Regions from separate parts of the Bariatricus sp. SGI.019 genome, predicted to be linked through region 1. Evidence: predicted binding sites of a transcription regulator. Region 1 holds the regulator's gene; each other region holds the start of a gene.
The links. Region 1 encodes Rex, which represses fermentation and respiration genes when NADH is low (regulators of the CRP and FNR family bind a similar motif). Its sites were predicted from a motif close to ATTGTTAANTANTTAACAAT; they were not measured.
Positions count from the first base shown of each region.

Region 2: fucO (lactaldehyde reductase) is a predicted target of Rex. The motif match lies at 4,753-4,772, and genes of this name have one in related genera.
Region 3: pflB (formate C-acetyltransferase) is a predicted target of Rex. The motif match lies at 2,652-2,671, and genes of this name have one in related genera.
Region 4: ACQRD1_RS07595 (iron-sulfur cluster assembly scaffold protein) is a predicted target of Rex. The motif match lies at 3,876-3,895, and genes of this name have one in related genera.

Region 1 covers NZ_JBNPOQ010000017.1:37,634-43,470, forward strand. The annotation lists gene ACQRD1_RS11400 (DUF6472 family protein) at 1-53, shown strand, start outside; gene ACQRD1_RS11405 (flavodoxin family protein) at 81-803, shown strand; gene ACQRD1_RS11410 (ABC-F family ATP-binding cassette domain-containing protein) at 804-2,759, opposite strand; gene ACQRD1_RS11415 (redox-sensing transcriptional repressor Rex) at 2,890-3,534, shown strand; gene ACQRD1_RS11420 (NAD(P)H-hydrate dehydratase) at 3,625-5,160, shown strand; gene alr (alanine racemase) at 5,126-5,837, shown strand, end outside.
Region 2 covers NZ_JBNPOQ010000015.1:34,811-40,647, reverse strand. The annotation lists gene ACQRD1_RS10635 (AraC family transcriptional regulator) at 1-684, opposite strand, end outside; gene ACQRD1_RS10630 (galactokinase) at 820-1,986, shown strand; gene galT (UDP-glucose--hexose-1-phosphate uridylyltransferase) at 2,003-3,493, shown strand; gene fucO (lactaldehyde reductase) at 3,580-4,728, opposite strand; gene ACQRD1_RS10615 (TetR/AcrR family transcriptional regulator C-terminal domain-containing protein) at 4,851-5,402, opposite strand; gene ACQRD1_RS10610 (ABC transporter ATP-binding protein) at 5,588-5,837, shown strand, end outside.
Region 3 covers NZ_JBNPOQ010000009.1:77,446-83,282, reverse strand. The annotation lists gene pflA (pyruvate formate-lyase-activating protein) at 1-294, opposite strand, end outside; gene pflB (formate C-acetyltransferase) at 342-2,594, opposite strand; gene yajC (preprotein translocase subunit YajC) at 2,824-3,129, opposite strand; gene tgt (tRNA guanosine(34) transglycosylase Tgt) at 3,219-4,352, opposite strand; gene ACQRD1_RS07390 (L,D-transpeptidase family protein) at 4,384-5,837, opposite strand, start outside.
Region 4 covers NZ_JBNPOQ010000009.1:120,643-126,479, forward strand. The annotation lists gene rimO (30S ribosomal protein S12 methylthiotransferase RimO) at 1-578, shown strand, start outside; gene pgsA (CDP-diacylglycerol--glycerol-3-phosphate 3-phosphatidyltransferase) at 578-1,120, shown strand; gene ACQRD1_RS07585 (competence/damage-inducible protein A) at 1,123-2,370, shown strand; gene ACQRD1_RS07590 (GNAT family N-acetyltransferase) at 2,383-3,759, shown strand; gene ACQRD1_RS07595 (iron-sulfur cluster assembly scaffold protein) at 3,939-4,631, shown strand; gene ACQRD1_RS07600 (GGGtGRT protein) at 4,797-5,807, shown strand.

The sequences.
Region 1 (5,837 bases):
GCCCATATTATAGTTATGGCGATGAATATACGATTGTTAGACATCAGATGTAGATTATATGAATGGGGGAAGTATAGAAGATGAATATATTGATGATTAATGGAACTATGCGAAAGGGTTCTACTTATCATGTGGGAAAAATGTTGATTGATAAGATTGCTACAAAGGAGGATCAGGTAATTGAACTATTTCTACCGAAGGATATGCCTGAGTTTTGCAGAGGCTGTGGAAGATGTATTATGGAAGATGAGACAAAATGTTTTGATTATCTAATGTACATGAAGCGGTTGACTGGCTTGATTGATAAAGCTGACCTGTTGATTCTGACTTCACCGGTTCATGTCATGCATGTAACGGGAGCGATGAAATCTATGTTGGATCATTATGGATATCGTTTTATGGTTCACAGACCGGGAGCTTCTATGTTTCGAAAACAGGCAGTGTGTATTGCAACTGCCGCGGGAGGCGGCGTGAGATCTACGCTTAAGGATATGAAGATTAGTCTCCAGTTCTGGGGTGCCGCTAGAGTGTATACCTACGGAATGTCGGTGGCATCGCTTGGTTGGGATGGTGTCAGTGCAGATAAGAAAGAGCGGATTGACAGAGATTTGAGTAAGCTTGTATTAAAGATTTCCAAAGATCCAGATGGAGTGAATCCAGGAATCAAGACTCGTGCTCTGTTCTATATTATGAGAAGCTTTCATAAAAAAGGAATGAGTCCGGTGGATGATAATTATTGGAAAGAAATGGGATGGCTTGGAAAAGAACGTCCATGGAAATTACTGAAAAAGGAAGAGCTGTAGCTATTCAGCCAGCTCTTCCCATTTTATATACAGCTCTTCAAGTTCTTCCGCAATAGCTGCCTTTTCATTGGCTAATTCCTGACATTTAATGGAACTTGTAAAAATATCTTCCTGCAACATCATTTCGTCAATCTTAGCATCCCGCTCTTCAAGAGTAGTGATGCGTTCTTCGGTTTTCTTCAGTTCGTTTTTTCGTTTTCGCTCGCGAGCCTGTGCTTCTTTTTGTTCCTTCCAGTCGAGCTTAGAATCTGACACATTTGCTGCAACAGAGTCTTTGCCAGAAGATATAGCAGAATTTGCAGTTCCTGGAATATAAACAGAAGACGGGGCACCAGCATAAATGGTTGTTAGCTCGTCTTTTTTTTCAAGATAATAGTCATAATTCCCTATATAATTTACAAAAGTCTGATTCACCAGATCAAGGATCCTTGTTGCTGTCTGATTGATAAAATAACGATCGTGTGAAACATATAAGATAGTTCCGGTATAGTTGTTCAATGCTTTTTCCAGAATTTCTTTTGATGGAATATCCAAGTGGTTTGTTGGTTCGTCAAGAATCAGAAAATTAGCTTTCGAAAGCATCAGCTTCGCTAAAGATACTCTGCCACGTTCTCCACCGCTTAGGTCACCGATCCGTTTAAACACATCATCCCCAGTAAATAAAAAAGCGGCCAGCATATTTCTGATCTTCGTGTTAGTCAAATCCGGGTAATCATCTGAAATTTCGTCAAAAATGGTTTTTTCCATATGTAGTACATGGTGTTCCTGATCATAGTATCCGATCGCTACATTAGTTCCCAATGTAAATGTACCGGAATCTGCTGATATTACCTGATTTAAGATTTTTAAAAGTGTTGTTTTCCCCGTTCCATTGTCACCGATGATTGCAACATGTTCCCCGCGTTTAATGTCAAAACTTATATCTTGAAACAGAACTTGATTTGGAAATGATTTACTTAGATGTTCAACAGACAGAACATCGTTACCGCTGACACAAGAAGGCTCTAATGTTAAGTGAATCTCATTATTTGCTTCCAAGGGTTTCTCTACAGGACGGATCTTTTCCAACATCTTTTCACGGCTTTCTGCACGCTTAATAGATTTCTCACGATTAAAAGAACGAAGCTTTTCAATTACGGCTTCCTGATGCTTTATTTCTTGCTGCTGATTTAAATATTCTTTTATCTGAGCATCACGAAGCTGCTGCTTTTTGGCAGCATAATCACTGTAATTTCCATTATAGGTCATCAATTTTCCAGATTCGATTTCTAAGACCTTAGTCACTACTTTGTTCAAAAAGTAACGGTCATGAGATACGATCAGAACGGCTCCTGGATAATTCAGAAGATAAGTTTCTAACCAAGCTATAGAGTTTAGATCCAAGTGGTTAGTAGGCTCGTCCAAAAGCAAGATATCTGGCTTGGTGAGCAATAATTTACCAAGAGAGACGCGGGTTTTCTGACCCCCAGAAAGGGTATCTACGGGTTTAGAAAAATCATTTTCTGTAAAACCAAGACCTTTTAATACCCCGTTAATCTCACTTTCATATGCATAACCATTCTGGCGTTCAAAAGAAGCTGTCAGACGATTATATGTTTCAAGGCGTGATGTCAATGCATCACCTTCTAAATGTTTTAATTCTAATTCGATGGAACGGATCTGTGTTTCCATTTCGATGATATCAGATTTGGCAAGTTTCACTTCTTCATAGATAGTGCTTCCACTTTGCATAGCCTGATGCTGTGCAAGATATCCCAAGGTTTTGCCTTTGGTTAAAATTACTTCTCCGCGGTCAGAAGGAAGCTCACCTACAATCATTTTAAAAAGCGTTGATTTTCCCGCTCCATTGGGACCAACAAGAGCTGCTTTTTCGTGATCTTCTATATGAAAAGAACCGTCAGCGATAATCACTTTTTCGCCGAAAGATTTACTGATTCCGTGACATGCTAATATCATATTATTTTCATATCCTCCTTTTTCACTCGTTTTCATTATAGCGAAAATAGGACAAAATACAACTAAAAGTTTGACTTTGTTCACACAATTCTATATAATATTTCTTAGAATGAAATGGAAGGTGAGACTATTGGAAGAGAGAGAGATTTCCCAGGCGGTCATCCGTAGATTGCCACGATACTATCGATACTTAGGAGAGCTACTTGAAAATGGAGTGGAGCGTATCTCGTCTAACGATTTGAGTAAGCGTATGAAAGTGACTGCATCTCAGATTCGTCAGGATCTTAACAATTTTGGTGGGTTCGGTCAGCAGGGTTATGGTTATAACGTTAAATATTTGTATACAGAGATTGGTAAGATTCTTGGCTTGGAAGAGGCTCATAATATGATTATTATAGGAGCTGGTAATTTGGGGCAGGCTCTTGCTAATTATGCAGCTTTTGAGAAGAGAGGATTTGTATTAAAAGGAATTTTTGATGTCAACCCAAGATTGGTAGGTGTTTCAATCAGAGGCGTGCCGATTCGTATGATGGATGAGTTAAAGTCATTTGTCCAACAGAATGATGTTGAGATTGCAGTTTTAACTATTCCAAAGGACAAGGCAATTGAAGTGGCTAATATGCTGGTAGACAATGGTGTTCGTGCAATTTGGAATTTTGCCCATACAGATTTGAATCTGCCGGATCATATAATTGTTGAAAATGTACACTTGTCTGAAAGCTTAATGCAGTTATCATACAATATTAGCCGATATAACGAAGAACATAAGAAATAAAAAGCAAAGACGTGTAATGACTGGCATGCGCAGACGGGCTGGTTTTTACACGTCCTTTTATATTGTAAAATGAACTTGGAAGGTGAGATTATGCGATATCTGCTTAATGGAAATCAAATGAAAAAGGCGGATCAATATACAATACAGGAACTGGGAATTTCGTCTATGGAGTTAATGGAGCGTGCTGCAAAGAGATGTGTAGAGACTATGGAGGCGGAAAAGCTTGATCTGTCCAAAGCGTGTATCGTATGTGGTTCAGGGAATAATGGTGGTGATGGATTTGCGATAGCGAGACTTTTAAAGGAAAAAGGGTATCCTGTGACAGTTTGTTTTGTAGGAAATGAATCTCATCGTACGGATGAAACAAAACAGCAGATGAGTAAATTAAGGGAAACAGGTGTTGAGATATTCAAAGAGTACAAAGAAGACGAATATAGTATCATAATAGATGCGATGTTCGGTGTTGGACTTAGCCGTGAGATTATAGGAAAATATTTTCAGATTATTCAGAAGATGAATGAAGCAAAGGCTGTAAAATTTGCTGTAGATATGCCATCTGGAATATCTGCGAATCATGGAAGTGTCCTTGGAATTGCTTTCCGTGCAGATATTACGGTGACTTTTCAAATGGAAAAGCTGGGACTTGCAATCTATCCCGGAAAGGAATATTCTGGTAAAGTGATTGTAGCTGATATCGGAATCCATACGGAAAAAATAATTGCTACCGAAAAAACGGCATATACTTATGAGAAGAAGGAATATTGTAAATTTCTGCCAGCCAGAAAAGAAAATTCGAATAAAGGGACATATGGGAAGTTACTTGTAATTGCAGGAAGTAAAGGTATGTCTGGAGCGGCTTATCTGAATGCAAAAGCGGCATATATGTCTGGAGCAGGACTGGTACAGATCTATACACCGGAAGAAAATAGGATTATTTTACAGCAGCTCCTTCCGGAAGCAATTATTACAACTTATGACATTTTTGATAAGACTGAGTTGTTAAATCTTTTAACATGGGCAGATGCAGTTTGTATTGGATCTGGAATAGGAATCAGTGAGCGTTCCAGGAGAATATTGAAGGCAACTCTTGAGCATGTGAAAGTACCTTGTCTGATTGATGCAGATGGTTTGAACCTGATTGCGGAGCATAACGCTTATCTTCAAAAGATTCATCATACAGATTTTGTGATAACACCACATATGAAAGAGATGTCACGGCTGTTACATATAAGTGTAGAGGAATTAAAACAACATAGGATGGATATACTGGATTCATTTGTTCAAAAAAGTCAATGGACTTGTGTACTGAAAGATGCCAGAACTATTGTTGCATCAGTTTCTGAAGGAAACTATGTAAATATGTCGGGTAATTCGGCAATGGCAAAAGCTGGTTCTGGAGATGTACTGGCGGGAATAATAGCTGCGCTTTTGGCGCAAGGACTCAGTTGTAGGAAAGCCGCTGTTTTGGGAGCATACCTACATGGAAGAGCAGGTGATTATGCCCGTATCGATAAAGGAAGTTATAGTGTTTTGGCAAGAGATTTGACGGAGTATCTATCCAATGCATTTAAAGAGCAGGAGGAGGTAAAAAGTGAAGAATTATACGAGAGTCTGTGTAAGGATTGATCTTGATGCAATAGAATATAATATTGAGATGATGAAGGCAAATATACAAGATGGTGTTAAGATGCTGGCAGTTATTAAAACGGATGGATATGGGCATGGAGCTGTTCAGATAGCAAGGCTTCTTAGTACGAAAGAATACATCTGGGGTTATGCAGTCGCAACGCTTGAGGAAGCAGTTATCCTTCGCCACAGAGGTATCACAAAACCCATTCTCGTACTGGGATGTATCTTCCAGGATCAGAGGAGATCAATGATTGAGCATGAAATCCGTATGACTGTGTATACAGAGGAGATGGCAAGAGAAGTATCAGATCTCGCAGTCAGCATGGGAAAGAATGCCTATATTCATATCAAGTTGGACACAGGAATGTCACGGCTAGGTTTTCCAACCTGTCAAGAAAGTGTAGAGCATATTACGAACATTAGCAGGATGCCGAATCTCGTTATGGAAGGAATGTTTACACATTTTGCAAAAGCAGATGAGACGGATAAGTCATTTACCAGAAAACAGATGAAAGAGTATTGTTGGATGAAGGATGCTCTGACAAAAGAGGCAGTTACATTTACTTATTATCATTGTTCCAATAGTGCGGGGATCATTGATCTGGAAGAAACGAACATGGATCTGGTAAGAGCCGGAATCGCAACTTATGGAATGTATCCGTCTGAAGAAGTTG
Region 2 (5,837 bases), on a different contig from region 1:
GAAGAAGCGACAACATTCACTTTTGCAGATATTGATATGGTCGGCTACATCATCCAGAGTAATATCCTGTGCATAATGTTCCTGGATGTATGTCAGGATATCTTTCAGACGCTGCAGATGCTTGGGTGTGTATTGTTCATCGGCAGGAAGAGATGCGTAGTGAAGATATAATTTCTGCCAGATGCCAGTTAAAATCAGATGTAGCTGAAGCTCATAATCAGAAGGAGGGAGCTGAGACAGTTGGTAGATTCTCTGTATCTGCCAAATGATATCCTGCTGCCAGTCAATTGTCATTCCCAGCTTTAAAGAATGCCAGGATTCATGAGAAGTGATATAATCAACGTACTTTGTCTGAAGCAGGCTGTTCTCATATCCATAGATAAATCTTGGATGAAATGTAATCGAGAGGTAATTGCAGTCTTGTCCGTCTATCATGTAGCCAGAGTGAAGTGAATTACTATTGCAGAATAAACCTTCTCCTTCAGAAAGGAGATACTTTTGATCGTTTACATAATATTCGATCTGGCCGGACATGATCCAGGTCAGTTCGATTTCGGGATGCCAGTGCCATAGAAAAGAACCCTGTTCGTATGACTGTATTTTTTCGAGACTTATATGAACAGGAAATTCATAATTTCCGTGCTGTTTGATTTCTTTTTGGTCCTTTTTGGTATGTATCTGCATAAATAGTCCCCATTTCCTCAATATCCTTATAATTCTTTCTAATATCTTTATTGTGTCAAATGTATAATCTCATTATAATCATAAATTAAGGAAGGTAATTATGCAAGCGTAATATAAGCAATGGAGGTTGTGAGGATGACGGAGAAGCTGATTCAGAGATTTAAAGAGATGTATGGAAAGGAAGGAGAAGTGCGTGCATATTTTGCACCAGGACGCGTAAATCTGATCGGAGAACATACCGATTATAATGGCGGGCATGTATTCCCATGTGCACTGACCCTTGGAACTTATGGAATTGTAAGAGACAGAGAAGACAGAGTGTTACGGTTTTATTCTGCAAATTTTGAAAAACTTGGTGTGATTGAGACAAGTCTGGATGATTTGATCCCAGATAAGGCTGCTGGCTGGACCAATTATCCGAAGGGAGTTATGTGGGCCTTTGAAAAAAGAGGATATCAACTGACTCACGGAATGGACATTCTGATATATGGTAATATCCCGAATGGATCAGGGCTTTCTTCATCTGCATCACTGGAGGTACTTACCGGATTGATCTTAAAAGACACTTTTGGATTCGAACAGGTATCTATGATTGATGTGGCACTTATCGGCCAGGATTCTGAGAATAATTTTAATGGCTGTAACTGTGGAATCATGGATCAGTTTGCAAGTGCCATGGGCAAAAAAGATCATGCTATTTTCCTGGATACAAATACATTAAATTATGAGTATGCTCCGGTTGTTCTGGAAGATGCTAAGATAGTCATTACGAATAGTAAGGTAAAGCACAGTTTGGTGAATTCTGCATATAACGATCGAAGAAATGAATGTGAGACGGCATTAAAAGAACTTCAGTCTGTAGTTAATATTAAGACACTGGGAGACCTGACAGAGGAAGAATACGAAGCACATAAGGACGCAATTAAAGATCCGGTCAGACAGAAAAGAGCAAAGCATGCAGTCTATGAAAACCAGCGGACCATCCGTGCAGTAGAAGCCTTAAAGAACAACGATGTAGAACTTTTTGGAAAATTGATGAACGCTTCTCATAAATCCTTGAGATACGATTATGAAGTGTCATGCGGAGAAATTGATATTCTTGTGGATCTTGCGCAGGCGATGCCAGGGGTAATCGGCTCCAGAATTACAGGCGGCGGATTCGGCGGCTGTACAGTCAGCATTGTGAAAAATGATACTGTGGATGCTTTTATCCGTGAAATCGGCAAGACATACCAGGAAAAAGTAGGACATGAGGCAGAATTTTATGTGGTAGAGATTGGCGACGGAGCAAAGATTATATAAATATGGAGGAAGAAAGATGTTATCGGAAAATATCAAAAAACTGGTCGAATATGGAATACAGACAGGCCTGACACCGGAAGCGGAACGCATCTATGCTACCAATCTTTTGCTGGATGTATTCCAGGAGGACAATTATGAAGATGTTGAGATTGGTGAAGGAGAGATTGAGCTGGAGCCTGTATTGAGAAATTTGTTGGATGAAGCCGTAGCGCGTGGCTTGATTGAAGACAGCATCGGATACAGGGATCTGTTTGATACAAAATTGATGAATTGCCTGATGCCAAGACCTGCACAGGTGCAGGATACATTTGCAAAGAAGTATGAAATCTCTCCAAAAGAAGCAACGGATTATTTTTATAAATTAAGTCAGGACAGTGATTATATCCGTCGCTATCGTGTGAAGAAAGATATGAAGTGGAAAGTAGATTCTCCATATGGGGAGATTGATATTACGATCAATCTGTCAAAACCGGAAAAAGATCCGAAAGCGATTGCGGCTGCAAAGAATGCAAAAGCAAGCAGTTATCCGAAGTGCCTGTTATGTATGGAAAATGAAGGATATGCTGGACGTCTGAATCACCCGGCCCGTGAGAACCACAGAATCATCCCGGTCACAGTCAATGACAGCAAATGGGGATTCCAGTATTCTCCATATGTATATTATAATGAGCATTGCATTGTATTTAACGGACAGCATGTGCCGATGAAAATAGAACGTGCGACATTTGTGAAATTATTTGATTTCATCAAACAGTTTCCACATTATTTCCTCGGATCGAATGCAGATCTTCCAATCGTAGGCGGCTCAATTCTTAGCCATGACCATTTTCAGGGTGGAAATTATACCTTTGCCATGGCAAAAGCACCTATTGAGAAAATTGTAACTATTTCAGGATACGAGGATGTAGAGGCCGGTATCGTAAAATGGCCTTTGTCTGTTCTTCGAATCAGAAGCAAAGATGAAAAACGCCTGATTGAGCTGGCAGACCATGTACTGACAGTATGGAGAGGGTATACAGATGAATCGGCTTTCATCTATGCCAATACCGATGGAGAACCACACAATACCATCACACCGATCGCAAGAAAGGTCGGAAATGTCTATGAACTGGATCTGACTCTGAGAAACAACATTACAACCAAAGAACATCCCCTTGGAGTCTACCATCCACATGCACAATATCATAACATTAAAAAAGAAAATATCGGTTTGATCGAGGTTATGGGTCTTGCAGTATTGCCAGCCAGATTAAAAGAAGAATTGGAAATCTTAGCAGATTATCTTGTGAATAAAAAAGATATCAGAAGCAATGAAAAGATTGAAAAGCATGCCGAGTGGGCAGAACAATTCCTTCCAAAATACGATCATATTACAGAAGAAAATGTAATGGACATCCTGAAAAAAGAAGTGGGAATTACATTCACCCACGTACTCGAAGACGCAGGCGTATACAAATGCACACCAGAAGGAAGAGAGGCATTCCTGCGATTTGTTGCGGAATTGTAATGGTATTGGGGACGAAGAAAAGTGAGATAGTATCTCCTTCCTCGCCCCGTACCCATTCTACTTATTCAAACATCCCCATCAAAATCCTATAACAAAGACCGGAACAGGGCAGCGATATCTTCCACGGAAGTCTCTTTTGGATTACCTGGGCGGCAGGCATCTGCATATGCGGATGCCGCCAGGAATGGAATATCTTCTTCTTTTACAATGTCTTTTAGATCTTTTGGAATTCCGACGTCTTCGGCCAGTTTCTTAACTGCATCGACGGCAGCTTTTCTGTATTCTTCCTGAGACATATTTTCGACACCTTCAACACCCATAGCGATTGCGATATCTCTATATTTAGTTCCAGTTGCTTCTGCATTGTATTCCATAACGGTTGGAAGCAAAATTGCGTTTGCAATTCCATGTGGAGTATCATATTTTGCGCCAAGTGTATGAGCCATGGAATGAACAATTCCAAGACCTACGTTGGAGAAGCCCATACCGGCAACATACTGTCCCAGAGCCATATCAGCACGTCCTTCCGGAGTATTTGCAACAGCACCTCTCAAAGAGCGGGAGATGATTTCAATAGCCTTGATGTGGAACATATCGGATAATTCCCATGCGCCAGCAGTAATGTATCCTTCGATGGCGTGTGTCAGAGCATCCATACCAGTTGCAGCGGTCAGTCCTTTTGGCATACTAGACATCATATCTGGATCAATAATTGCAATTACAGGGATATCATGTGGGTCAACACACACGAATTTTCTGCTTTTTTCAACATCTGTAATAACATAGTTAATAGTGACTTCGGCAGCAGTTCCAGCTGTAGTAGGAACTGCAATAATTGGAATAGATTTATTGGGTGTATTAACGGCACCTTCCAGACTTCTCACATCTTCATGCTCTGGGTTCGCAATGATAATGCCGACTGCTTTTGCAGTATCCATGGAGGAACCACCGCCAATAGCGATAATATAATCTGCATTAGATTTTTTGAAAGCTTCCACACCTGTCTGAACATTTTCGATGGTTGGATTTGGTTTGATGTTGGAATAGAGTATATATTCGAGATCATTTTGATCTAATACATTCAGTACTTTCTGGGTAACACCAAATTTTACGAGATCAGGATCCGAACATACAAAAGCTTTTTGGAATCCTCTGGTTTTAGCTTCGGTTGCAATGTCATTGATTGCACCAGCTCCATGATAGGATGTTTCATTTAAAACAAACCTGTTTGACATAATGCATCTCTCCTTTATAATTGCTTTGTCATAATTATAACAATGTGCTGAAATCAAGAAAAGTTACAGAAAAAGCCACCTGTCACAAAAGTGACAAGTGGCTAAATGTGTAACGTATAGATTTAACAAATATCAGAAAATAATTCTTCCAAAGGTCTTGGAAGTGCGAGAATCAGTAGATTGGCAATCGCTTCTGGTTCCATATTCATGTTTTTTCGCACCCATTCGACCGTCATATCAATCGAACCACGACAATACATTTCTAAGAGAAAGACAATGTCACGATTGGGGGATTTTCCGGTTTTTTCTTTAATTATATTGGTATAAAATTCCAGAATACATTCATAGTCATATTGCATCAGTGAATTGTAGTCACGGGATTGAAAGGCGGAAATAAAGAAACGTTTTTCATTTTGAATAAACTGGAATTTCTTAATAAGCCCTTCTTTTAATGTGCAGCCGGAACCCATCTGACGAAAAGAACGATCGGCGAGCTGGCTAAAATGCCAGTTGACCAGATCATACTTGTCTTTAAAATTTCTATAAAAAGTTTGGCGTGTCATGCCACTGGTCTCGACAATCTCTTTTACAGTTATTTTGTCTAGTGGCTTTTTTTCCATTAGTTGTTTTAAAGAATCGATGAATCTATTTCGAGTTTTATCTAAGTTGTCCATTATGCATAATCTCCGATGTCAAAAATAATAAATCTAAAATCATTATAGGATTTTTGAAAAGGAAGTGCAATAAAAAGAGCATTATTTTGACGAAGGAATTCACAGAATAAACATAAAATCATCACATACTTTTCAAGGGATTCCCTTATATTGGTAGAAGATTTTGTTTGATAGGAGGAGAGACATTGATAGAAGTAAAGAATCTTACGAAGAGATATGGCAGGCATCTGGCAGTGAATCATCTGAATTTTACAGTGAAAAAAGGGCAGATCTATGGCTTTCTTGGACCAAATGGGGCTGGAAAATCAACTACAATGAACATTATGACAGGATATTTGGGAGCTACAGAAGGGCAGGTACTGATTAACGGGCATGATATTTTGAAAGAGCCTGAAGAGGCTAAAAGGTGTGTTGGCTATCTGCCAGAGATACCAC
Region 3 (5,837 bases), on a different contig from region 1:
AATTCCTTTTGCTTTCGCCTTCTGAAATAACTCTGACAAAAAATCTATTTGCAAGAGGGGTTCTCCTCCACTGACGGTAATACCTCCCGTACTTCCCCAGTAAGAACGGTATCTTAATGCCCTTTCAATCAGTTCGTCTGCTGTATAGATCGTCCCCGACTGCAGATTCCAGGTATCCGGATTATGACAGAACTGGCAGCGCATGGCACAGCCGGCCGTAAATATCACAAATCGGACGCCTGGTCCATCTACAGATCCAAAGCTTTCCAAAGAATGAACATATCCTTTTGTCATTATCTTGCCCTTTTTAACCATAGTTTCAAGTTTACATTTGTATATAATTACATTTCCTTATGGCATGTTCTTGCAATAACATCCATCTGCTGCTCACGTGTCAGGTCAATGAATTTTACAGCATATCCTGATACTCGGATCGTGAAATTAGCATATTCTGGTTTTTCCGGATGCTCCATAGCGTCAATCAATTTCTCTGTACCAAATACGTTCACGTTCAGATGATGAGCTCCTTGTCTGAAATATCCATCCATTACATTTACCAGATTCTCTGTACGCTCTTTGTCATCGTGTCCCAGCGCACCTGGACTAATGGTCTGTGTATTAGATATACCATCCAGCGCAAGTTCATATGGAAGCTTAGCTACAGAATTCAATGATGCAAGAAGTCCGTTCTTTTCCGCACCATAAGATGGGTTGGCACCTGGCGCAAGCGGCTCACCAGCTTTTCTTCCGTCTGGGAGAGATCCTGTTGCCTTACCGTATACAACATTGGATGTAATCGTAAGAATAGAAGTTGTTGGTTCAGAATCTCTGTATGTATGGCATTTGCTCAGTTTATGCATAAATGTCTTCAGAATCCAGATTGCAATATCATCGGCACGGTCATCATCATTCCCGTATCTTGGGAATTCTCCTTCTGGCTCAAATCCTATGGCAAGACCATTCTCATCACGAAGCACTTTTACTTTCGCATACTTAATAGCACTCAGAGAATCTACCACATGTGAGAATCCTGCAATTCCTGTTGCAAATGTACGTCTGACATCTGTATCAATCAACGCCATTTCAGCTGCTTCATAGTAATACTTATCATGCATATAATGAATCATATTCAAGGTATCTACATATAATTTTGACAGCCATTCCATCATTGCATCATATTTTTCCATTACTTCATCATAGTCAAGATATTCAGCTGTAATCGGCTGATATGCCGGTCCTACCTGCTGTTTTGATTTTTCATCGATACCACCGTTAATTGCATATAACAGGCATTTTGCGAGGTTCGCACGTGCACCAAAGAACTGAATCTCTTTTCCGGTCTGAGTCGCAGATACGCAACAACAGATACTGTAATCATCTCCCCATACCGGACGCATTACATCATCATTTTCATACTGAATAGAACTGGTCGTCACGGAAATATGCGCTGCATACTTCTTGAAGTTTTCAGGCAATCTCTCAGAATAGAGAACCGTCAGGTTCGGCTCTGGTGATGGTCCCATATTTTCCAATGTATGGAGGAAACGGTAGTCATTCTTTGTTACCATAGAACGTCCATCCTGTCCCAGACCTGCCACTTCCAGAGTTGCCCATACCGGGTCTCCAGAGAACAATTCATTATAAGAAGGAATTCTTGCGAATTTAACCATTCTGAATTTCATGACCATATGGTCAATTAATTCCTGTGCTTCCGCTTCTGTCAAAGTTCCATTCTGAAGATCTCTTTCAATATAAATGTCCAGGAAAGTAGAAATACGCCCAACACTCATGGCCGCACCATTCTGAGTCTTGATTGCTGCAAGATATCCAAAATACAACCACTGTACTGCTTCCTTTGCATCTTTCGCAGGTTTAGAAATATCGAATCCATATACAGCTGCCATTTCTTTCATCTGCTCCAAAGCACGGATCTGATCTGCAATCTCTTCACGAAGGCGGAAATCCGTTCCTTTCATTCCATGTCTTGCGTAACGCTCAAAATCATAATGTTTCTTCTCAATCAGAAAATCAATACCATACAAAGCTACTCGACGATAATCACCAACAATACGTCCTCTTCCATATGTGTCCGGAAGACCTGTTATAATCTTATTATGACGCGCCTTCTTCATCTCAGGTGTATAGATATCAAATACTCCCTGATTATGTGTTTTATGATATTTTGTAAAAATCTCATGAAGCTTCTCGCTTGGTTGATACCCATAGGTAGTACAAGCCTGCTCTGCCATCTTGATTCCCCCATAAGGCATAAATGCTCTCTTAAGAGGTTTATCTGTCTGCAGGCCTACCACCTTTTCCAAATCCTTTAACTCTTCACTAATGTAGCCAGGTCCATATGCAGTAAGTCCTGATACAATCTCTGTCTCCATATCAAGAACGCCGCCCTTTGCACGCTCTTCTTTTTGCAGTTCCTGCAACTTACCCCATAACTGATTCGTTGCATCTGTCGGACCAACCAGAAAAGACTCATCTCCTTCATAAGGTTTGTAATTATTCTGAATAAAATCACGGACGTCAACAGAATTTCTCCAATTTTTGCCTTCAAATCCTATCCACTGTTCACATTGTCTCATTGACTTTTATCCCCTTTCTTTCTCTACTTATTACCGTTTGCCCGCACAGTATATTATCTTGTGAAAAAAATATCAATGGGATTATAGACAGTAATTATCATTTAAAGCTATGTATCTAATTTTGTGCAATCTACAGGGGAACAGGAATTTTCCCAAAAATCCTTTCGCACCTCCTTCAAAGCAACAAAAAAAGACCCCTTTTGATTAAGGGTCTTTTTACGTTTTCCTTTTATTCTGCTGAAGCTTTTTCTACTTGTGCTATTGCTGCTTTCTGCATTGGGATACGGCAATTCCTGTTGCTTCCGAATTCTACAATGACATCTTCTTCGCTGATATCAATAATAACACCATAGAAACCACTTGTTGTCAATACTGTATCTCCGACTTCCATCTCTGAGATCATTGCCTGAACTCTTTTCTGCTCCTTTTTCTGTGGCCTTATAAAAATAAACCAAAAACCACCAAAAATAACTGCATATACAATAATCAGTAATACCCAGCTTCCACCTGAACTTTGTGATGCTAATGCGTACATATTAATTCCTCCTAATATCTTTAAACACTATTGCTATCATACACAATATTGCAACTTTCATCAAGTAATTTTCTTGAATTCATCATTTTTTATGCTTCTTTTTTCAACATACTGGCAATTTTTCTTTTTTTATACTCCTGATAATTTCCTTCATCAATGGCCTGACGAATCTCTTCCATCATTGTATTGTAGAAATACAAATTGTGAAGTACGCATAAGCGCATCCCCAGCATCTCTTTTGCCTTCAGCAAATGTCTGATATATGCCCGAGAATAAGTACGACATGCAGGGCATTGGCAACCTTCTTCTATTGGACTGTCATCCAACTCATATTTTGCATTAAATAGATTAAGTTTACCTTGATTGGTATATACATGCCCATGGCGGCCATTCCTGCTTGGATAAACACAGTCAAAAAAATCAACACCACGATCAACAGCTTCTAATATATTCACCGGAGTTCCTACCCCCATAAGATAGGTTGGCTTATCTACCGGAAGATACGGAACAACTGCATCCAGAATTCGATACATATCTTCGTGAGACTCTCCAACAGCCAGCCCTCCGACAGCATATCCATCAAGATTCAATTCTGCAATTTCCTGTGCATGACGAATACGGATATCTTCATAAATACCACCCTGATTAATTCCAAATAACATCTGATGTTGATTAATCGTATCCGGCAGTTGATTCAGCCTATCCATCTCTTCTTTACACCGTTTCAGCCATCGTGTTGTTCTGTCTACAGAATTTTCAATATACTCTTTTTCCGCTACACTTGAAGGGCACTCATCAAATGCCATGGCAATGGTAGAGGCCAGATTCGATTGAATCTGCATACTCTGCTCCGGTCCCATGAAGATCTTTCTTCCATCAATATGAGAATTAAAATAAACACCTTCTTCTTTAATTCTTCTAAGTCCTGCCAGAGAAAAAACCTGGAATCCGCCGGAATCGGTCAAAATCGGCTTGTCCCAGACCATAAACTTATGAAGTCCTCCTAACTTTTTCACCACTTCATCTCCAGGTCGAACATGAAGATGATATGTATTAGAAAGCTCTACCTGCGTTTTAATTTCTTGCAGATCAGTCGTAGAAACTGCACCCTTGATTGCAGCCGCTGTTCCCACATTCATAAATACAGGGGTCTCAATGACCCCATGCACTGTATGTAATCTTCCTCTTTTGGCAAGACCATCTCTTTTTATCAATTCATACATGGTCTTTTCCTCATTCTTCAAAATATTCTATTTAATAATGGCAAACTACTGGAGTTCCCGCTGATATCAGGTTATACAATTGTCCGGCTACATCATATGGCAAATTCACACACCCATGTGAGCCATTTGTTAAATACCTTGATCCTCCAAATGACGATTGCCAGGTAGCATCATGGAAGCCAATTCCTCCATTAAACGGCATCCAATATTTCACCGGAGTCTCATATTCATATGTTCCATCCGGCTTTTTTGTACCTCTTAAAGTCTGATCTAATGCTTTATAAGCCAGAGTATAGACACCCTGCGGGGTTCCATTTCCTCTATTAGGGTTACCAGTTACAACACCAGACTGTAGAACCACCTGACCATCCTGTATAAAATACATTTGCTGTGCAGTAAGATCCACCTCTGCGTATGTACTCCCTACATCATTTCCTTCATGGCTGGCTGCACGACTGACATAATTAGGCTCTCTTGTCACTGTCTCACCATTTTGAATATTCGCAATCAATGCATTATACTCTGCTTCCTGATCAATCTTCCATCCATAACTTCCACCTTCAACTGTTACCACATTACCGGTCGCTGTAGTAAAGTTTCTTGGTTTTCCTTTGGTATCATACTTATTCGCCAGAGACTGTACATATGCCCTGACAGCCCCTTCATCAAAAGTTACATTCATATCTGCATCCACACTCACCCATTGAGATATAACAGATGCATCCACTACTTCAGTATAAGGGTTAAAATCATAAGTAATATTAGCTCCAAGATAACTGTTCATAGCATCTTTTGCAGCAATGACTTCCTCTGAATCAGACAGAAATCTAGGCAATATATAACATCCTGTCTCATAGAGATCCAGTGTTGGCTGAAATCCATTAATCGCTTCTTCTACTTTTTCACTGAATACTTCTATATTGATCTGAGTCCCCACAACCTCAGGGACAACTACAAATTGATCATTTTGAAATTCCGGATGTGCATCTACAGAAACTGTCTGATTCTCTTCCTTCATGCACTCAAGATTACTAATAATAGCAGACAACGCATCTGCATCGTATTTCACACCAACTTCTGCTTCAATCTCCGGATGATTCCATAAAGATGTAATCCACAAGAAATTATCCTGCTCTTTCACAAGTTTTTTTAATTCATCTCCAGGCACATATTCCAAAGAAATATCAGAACCATTGATTTCTTCTCTATCACCATCAGATTCTTCCAACGTCAGAACATAATCTTTTACTTGTTGTTCCATATATGCTTCTACCTGACTAACATTTTTCAACGAAAAATCTATACCGTTAATCTTTGTATAAAACATAAAATGATTATTAAAGAAAATTGCAAATCCAACATATATAAGCAGCAAAACACAAAAAATGCTTCCAATTATAATTGCAGCAGTTTTTTTGTGCTTTTTCTTTCTGGCCGCTTTCTCCTCCATATCTGCCTGATCATCATCTTCTTCCTCATCTGAAT
Region 4 (5,837 bases), on a different contig from region 1:
AAGAAAAGAAAATCTGTCATTATCTTGATCTTCCGATTCAACATGCGAATGACACTATCTTAAAACGAATGGGAAGAAGAACTTCGAAACAGCAGCTGAAGAAGATTGTAAGAAAACTTCGCCAGGAGATTCCGGATATTGCTCTTCGTACTACTCTGATTACCGGATTCCCCGGTGAGACACAGGAACAGCATGAGGAATTGATGGAGTTTGTAGATGAGATGGAATTTGACCGTCTGGGAGTGTTTACTTATTCGCCGGAAGAAGATACACCGGCAGCGGAGATGTCGGATCAGATATCAGAAGAAGTGAAGCAAGAACGTCAGGCAGAACTGATGGAATTGCAGCAGGATATTGTATTTGATCAGGCAGAAGATATGATTGGACAAGAAGTTCTTGTCATGATAGAAGGAAAAGTTGCTGATGAAAATGCTTATGTAGGACGGACCTACAAGGATGCACCAAATGTAGATGGGCTGATCTTTATAAATACTGATGAAGAACTGATGTCCGGTGATTTTGCTAAGGTAAAAGTAACTGGAGCATTAGAATATGATTTGATAGGAGAGTTGATGTAATGAATTTACCAAATAAATTAACTGTATTAAGAATAATTATGGTACCTTTTTTTGTGTTTTTTATGCTGACAGATGTAGGTGGATCTGCGAATAAGTGGATCGCCCTGGTGATTTTCTGTGTGGCAAGCCTTACAGATATGTTGGATGGAAAGATTGCCCGTGCAAGAAATCTGGTGACAAATTTTGGGAAGTTTATGGATCCATTGGCAGATAAGCTGTTGGTATGTTCTGCAATGATCTGTATGATTCCATCAGGGAAACTTCAGGCCTGGTTTGTAATTATCATAATTGCCAGAGAATTTATTATCAGTGGATTCCGCCTTGTGGCATCAGATAACGGAATTGTGATCGCTGCCAGTTACTGGGGGAAATTTAAGACCGTTTCTCAGATGTTTATGATTATTGTATTGATCATGGATCTCGGAGGTGTATTTGACGTGATTGGAACTGTGTTGATATGGGCATCCTTAATATTGACAATCATATCTTTGGTTGATTATATTGCAAAGAACGTACAGGTATTGACACAGGGAGGCATGTAAAAATGACAGTAGAACTGATTTCCGTAGGGACAGAGATTCTATTAGGTAATATTATCAATACGAATGCAGCCTATCTTGCGGAAAAATGTGCAATGTTGGGGTTATCTTGTTTTCATCAGAGTGTAGTAGGAGATAACGAAGAACGTTTGGAAGATACGGTCCGTCTAGCACTTTCCAGGGCAGATATCGTTATTCTAAGCGGAGGTCTTGGTCCAACAAAGGATGATCTGACAAAAGAAGTAACAGCAAAGGTATTTGGAAAAGAGCTACGTGAAGATACACATACAAAAGAAAGAATCCAAGAATATTTTCGCCAGGTACACAGTAACCAAGTAACTCCAAACAATTGGAAGCAGGCATTGGTCCCTGACGGTGCAATCGTGGTTGACAATCATAACGGAACAGCACCAGGACTCATATTAGAAGAGAATGGCAAGATTGCAATTCTTCTTCCTGGACCGCCAAATGAGATTAAGCCGATGTTTGAAAGAGACATTGCACCTTACTTGAATCGTCTGCAGCCTGAAGGAATCTATTCGAAAATGATAAAAATATGTTCCATCGGAGAGAGCAAAGTGGAAACGATGATTGCCGATCTGATGGATACACAGACGAATCCAACGATCGCACCCTATGCTAAGACTGGAGAAGTACATCTCAGGGTAACTGCCAAAGCAGCAGATGAGGAAGCTGCTAACGCATTAATTGCTCCTGTAATGGAAGAATTATTCCATCGGTTTGGCGATAAGATCTATACCACGGAAGAAAATATCTCTCTGGAAGAGGCAATTGTGAGAATACTTGAAGAGAAGAAACTATCGGTCACAACTGCTGAGTCTTGTACCGGAGGGCTTCTTGCAGGCAGGATCTTGAATGTAGCAGGAGCATCGAATGTATATAAGGAAGGTTATATTACTTATTCTAATGATGCAAAAGAACGTCTGCTGAAGGTAAAAAGAGAGACTTTGATGCAATATGGAGCAGTCAGTCCACAGACAGCCTGTGAGATGGTGCGTGGCGTCGCGGAAGCTACAGGGGCAGATGCAGCTCTAAGTGTGACCGGTATCGCAGGACCTGGTGGCGGAACCAAAGAAAAGCCAGTTGGACTTGTATACGTAGGATGTTATGTAAAAGGGCATGTCAGGGTAGAAGAATTTTATTTTACTGGCAATCGCGACAAGAATCGTGAATATGCGGTCGCAAGGGCTTTGACATTACTTCGTGAGGAATTATTGAAGTATCATGCCTAAGGAGGTTGAATCATGGAAATAAGAATGCTGCAACAATACGAGCTGCTGCCGGCACTTCATCTTGTATGGGATGTATTTGCAGATGAAATTGCACCTTCTTATACTCCGGAAGGTGTTGCTGAGTTCCAGAAGTTCATCAAATATGACAACATTTATACAATGTGCCAAAGAAGAGAAATATTCTTCTTTGGTGCATTTCAAGGTACAGAATTATGCGGTACAATCGCAGTCAAAAACGATGGACATATCAGTCTGTTCTTTGTAAGAAAACAGTATCGAGGAAAAGGCATTGGTCGGATGCTGTTTCAGTGTGTTTATAATTATTGTGCTCAGCAGCTTTGTGTCAAAACAATTACTGTAAATTCAGCGCCACAGGCAGTGCAAAAATATATACATCTGGGAATGCATGTGACTGCGGAAGAACAAGTAGTAAATGGTATTCGTTCTGTTCCATTAGAAATGTATGTGATTCCTGGGTTGGTAAGACCTGTAAAAAAGAAATCTAAAAAACCGATTATTATTGTAAGTATTATATGTATGGTCATAGTTATCGGACTGTTTGTTGGTGAAGTCAAACTGCTAAAAAGTATACAGAAGAATATCTATGATGTTCCAGACATTTATGAAGAATTTGCAGAAGAGCCAAATCACGAATATGATCTTCCAAATGAAGAAAAAGAAGATTCAACAGATGAAGAAAATCTACAAGGAATTGAATCAATTCCAGAAAAAATCGAAGAAAATTTGTCGTATGAAATAACGGAAGATACATACTCATTTTCTGATCGAGAAAAGGAATCTATGTTGATTGAATTCAATGTAACATATCCGGTCGTTCATGGATTACCAGATGCCGACATAGAAGAAAAAGTAAATAAAGCATTGAAGAATTGTGCAATGCAGACAGTAAATGAAATCTATAATAATCCTTCTAATACGATAAAAGAAAGAGTGATCAGCGAAAAAAATCCTATGCTGATAAGCTATGCAAAATATAAAGTATGTTATGCGTCAGATGACCTAATAAGTATCGCCTATGAAGATTATAATTACGAAGGCGGAAGCCAATATTATTCCCAGCATCTCAGAACATGCAATATCAATCCCAAAACTGGAGAAACATACCAATTAAAAGATCTGGTAGATATCAACGATGAAGTGATTGATCAATGGCTTCAAAATATGCGTGACGAAACAAAAAACGACAGCTTCCTGTCAGAATTAAGCAAAGAAGAAATCAAAAAAACCCTGGAAGGCGACAGCCTTGATGGCGTTTACATTGTCAATTATTACATGGATGAAGAAGGAGTTCAGGTAGGATACGATTTAAATTATAAAAAAGATGATTCCCATGATTTGGGATTTTCGTGGGTGACAGCAAAAATGTAAAAAAAGGGGACGTAGTATTTTTTGGTTTTACTACGTCCCCTTTTGAAAAATGTGGTGTACCCAAATGAAAAACAATTGACGAATGTAGAATAATGTGAGAAAATATAAATAAGTATGGTGTTAAAGATATAACAAGCCCTACGACAGAAAAATCATACATAGTTGAAAGGAGTTTTAAAATGATTTATTCACATGAAGTAGAAATGATGTGTCCGGTGGCTCAGGGTGCGAATCACGGACCAGCTCCGATTCCGGAAGAAGCAAAATGGGTACAGGCTAAAGAAGTAAAAGATATTTCTGGTTTTACACACGGTATTGGCTGGTGTGCTCCTCAGCAGGGTGCATGTAAACTTACTTTAAATGTTAAAGATGGTATTATTCAGGAAGCTCTTGTTGAGACAATCGGATGTTCAGGAATGACTCACTCAGCAGCCATGGCATCTGAAATCCTTCCAGGAAAAACTATTTTAGAGGCATTGAATACAGACCTTGTCTGTGATGCTATTAATACAGCAATGAGAGAATTGTTCCTTCAGATTGTATATGGAAGAACTCAGAGTGCATTTTCAGAAGATGGACTTGCAATTGGTGCTGGTTTGGAAGACCTTGGAAAAGGACTTCGTTCTCAGGTTGGTACAATGTACGGAACATTAGCAAAAGGTCCTCGTTATCTTGAAATGGCTGAAGGTTATGTAACAGGTATTGCTTTGGATGAGAACGATGAGATTATCGGATATCAGTTCGTAAGCCTTGGAAAATTCACTGACTTCATCAAAGCTGGTGATACACCTAACGATGCTTGGGAAAAGGCAAAAGGACAGTATGGACGTGTTGCAGACGCAGTAAAGATTATTGATCCTAGAAAAGAATAGACGCGATAAGCGGACAGAGAAGGATGACCTGGTCAGATGATTCATGCTTGTATGAAATCGGTAGACCGGGACAGGCTTTGAAGGCGCAACGCGCCACATGAACGAGGTTCATGTGTGTTCGTGGGAAGATTCAAAAGGTAACAAAAAAATCAGGAGGACAAGTAAATGGCTTTATTTGAATCATATGAAAGAAGAATTGATAAAATCAATGAAGTATTAGGAAGCTATGGTATTGCTTCCATCGAAGAAGCAGAGAAGATTACAAAGGATGCCGGCCTTGATGTATACAATCAGGTAAAAGGTATTCAGCCAATCTGTTTCGAAAATGCATGTTGGGCATATACAGTAGGTGCAGCAATTGCAATTAAAAAGGGATGTAAGACAGCAGCTGATGCAGCAGCAGCAATCGGAGAAGGCCTGCAGGCTTTCTGTATCCCAGGTTCTGTAGCAGATCAGCGTAAAGTTGGTCTTGGACATGGTAACTTAGGAAAGATGCTTCTGGAAGAAGACACAGATTGTTTCGCATTCTTAGCTGGTCACGAGTCATTCGCAGCAGCTGAAGGTGCAATCGGTATTGCAGAGAAGGCAAACAAAGTTCGTAAGAAACCACTTCGTGTTATCTTGAACGGACTTGGAAAGGATGCTGCAAAGATCATTTCCAGAATTAACGGATTTACATATGTTCAGACAGAATATGATTACTATACAGGAGAACTGAAAGAAGTTCAGAGAATCGCTTACTCTGACGGACTTCGTTCTAAAGTTAACTGCTATGGGGCGAATGATGTACGTGAAGGTGTTGCCATCATGCACAAAGAAGGCGTAGACGTATCTATCACAGGTAACTCTACCAACCCAACACGTTTCCAGCATCCAGTTGCAGGTACATACAAGAAAGAATGTATCGAGCAGGGCAAGAAGTACTTCTCAGTAGCATCCGGCGGTGGTACAGGACGTACACTTCATCCAGATAACATGGCTGCAGGTCCAGCTTCTTATGGTATGACAGATACTTTAGGACGTATGCACTCTGATGCACAGTTTGCAGGTTCTTCATCCGTTCCAGCCCATGTTGAGATGATGGGCTTAATCGGAGCAGGTAACAACCCGATGGTTGGTATGACTGTTGCAGTTGCAGTTTCCGTAGAGGAAGCCGCTAAAGCTGGAAGATTCTAATTAATAGCGTAAAATCAGTATTTTTAGAAT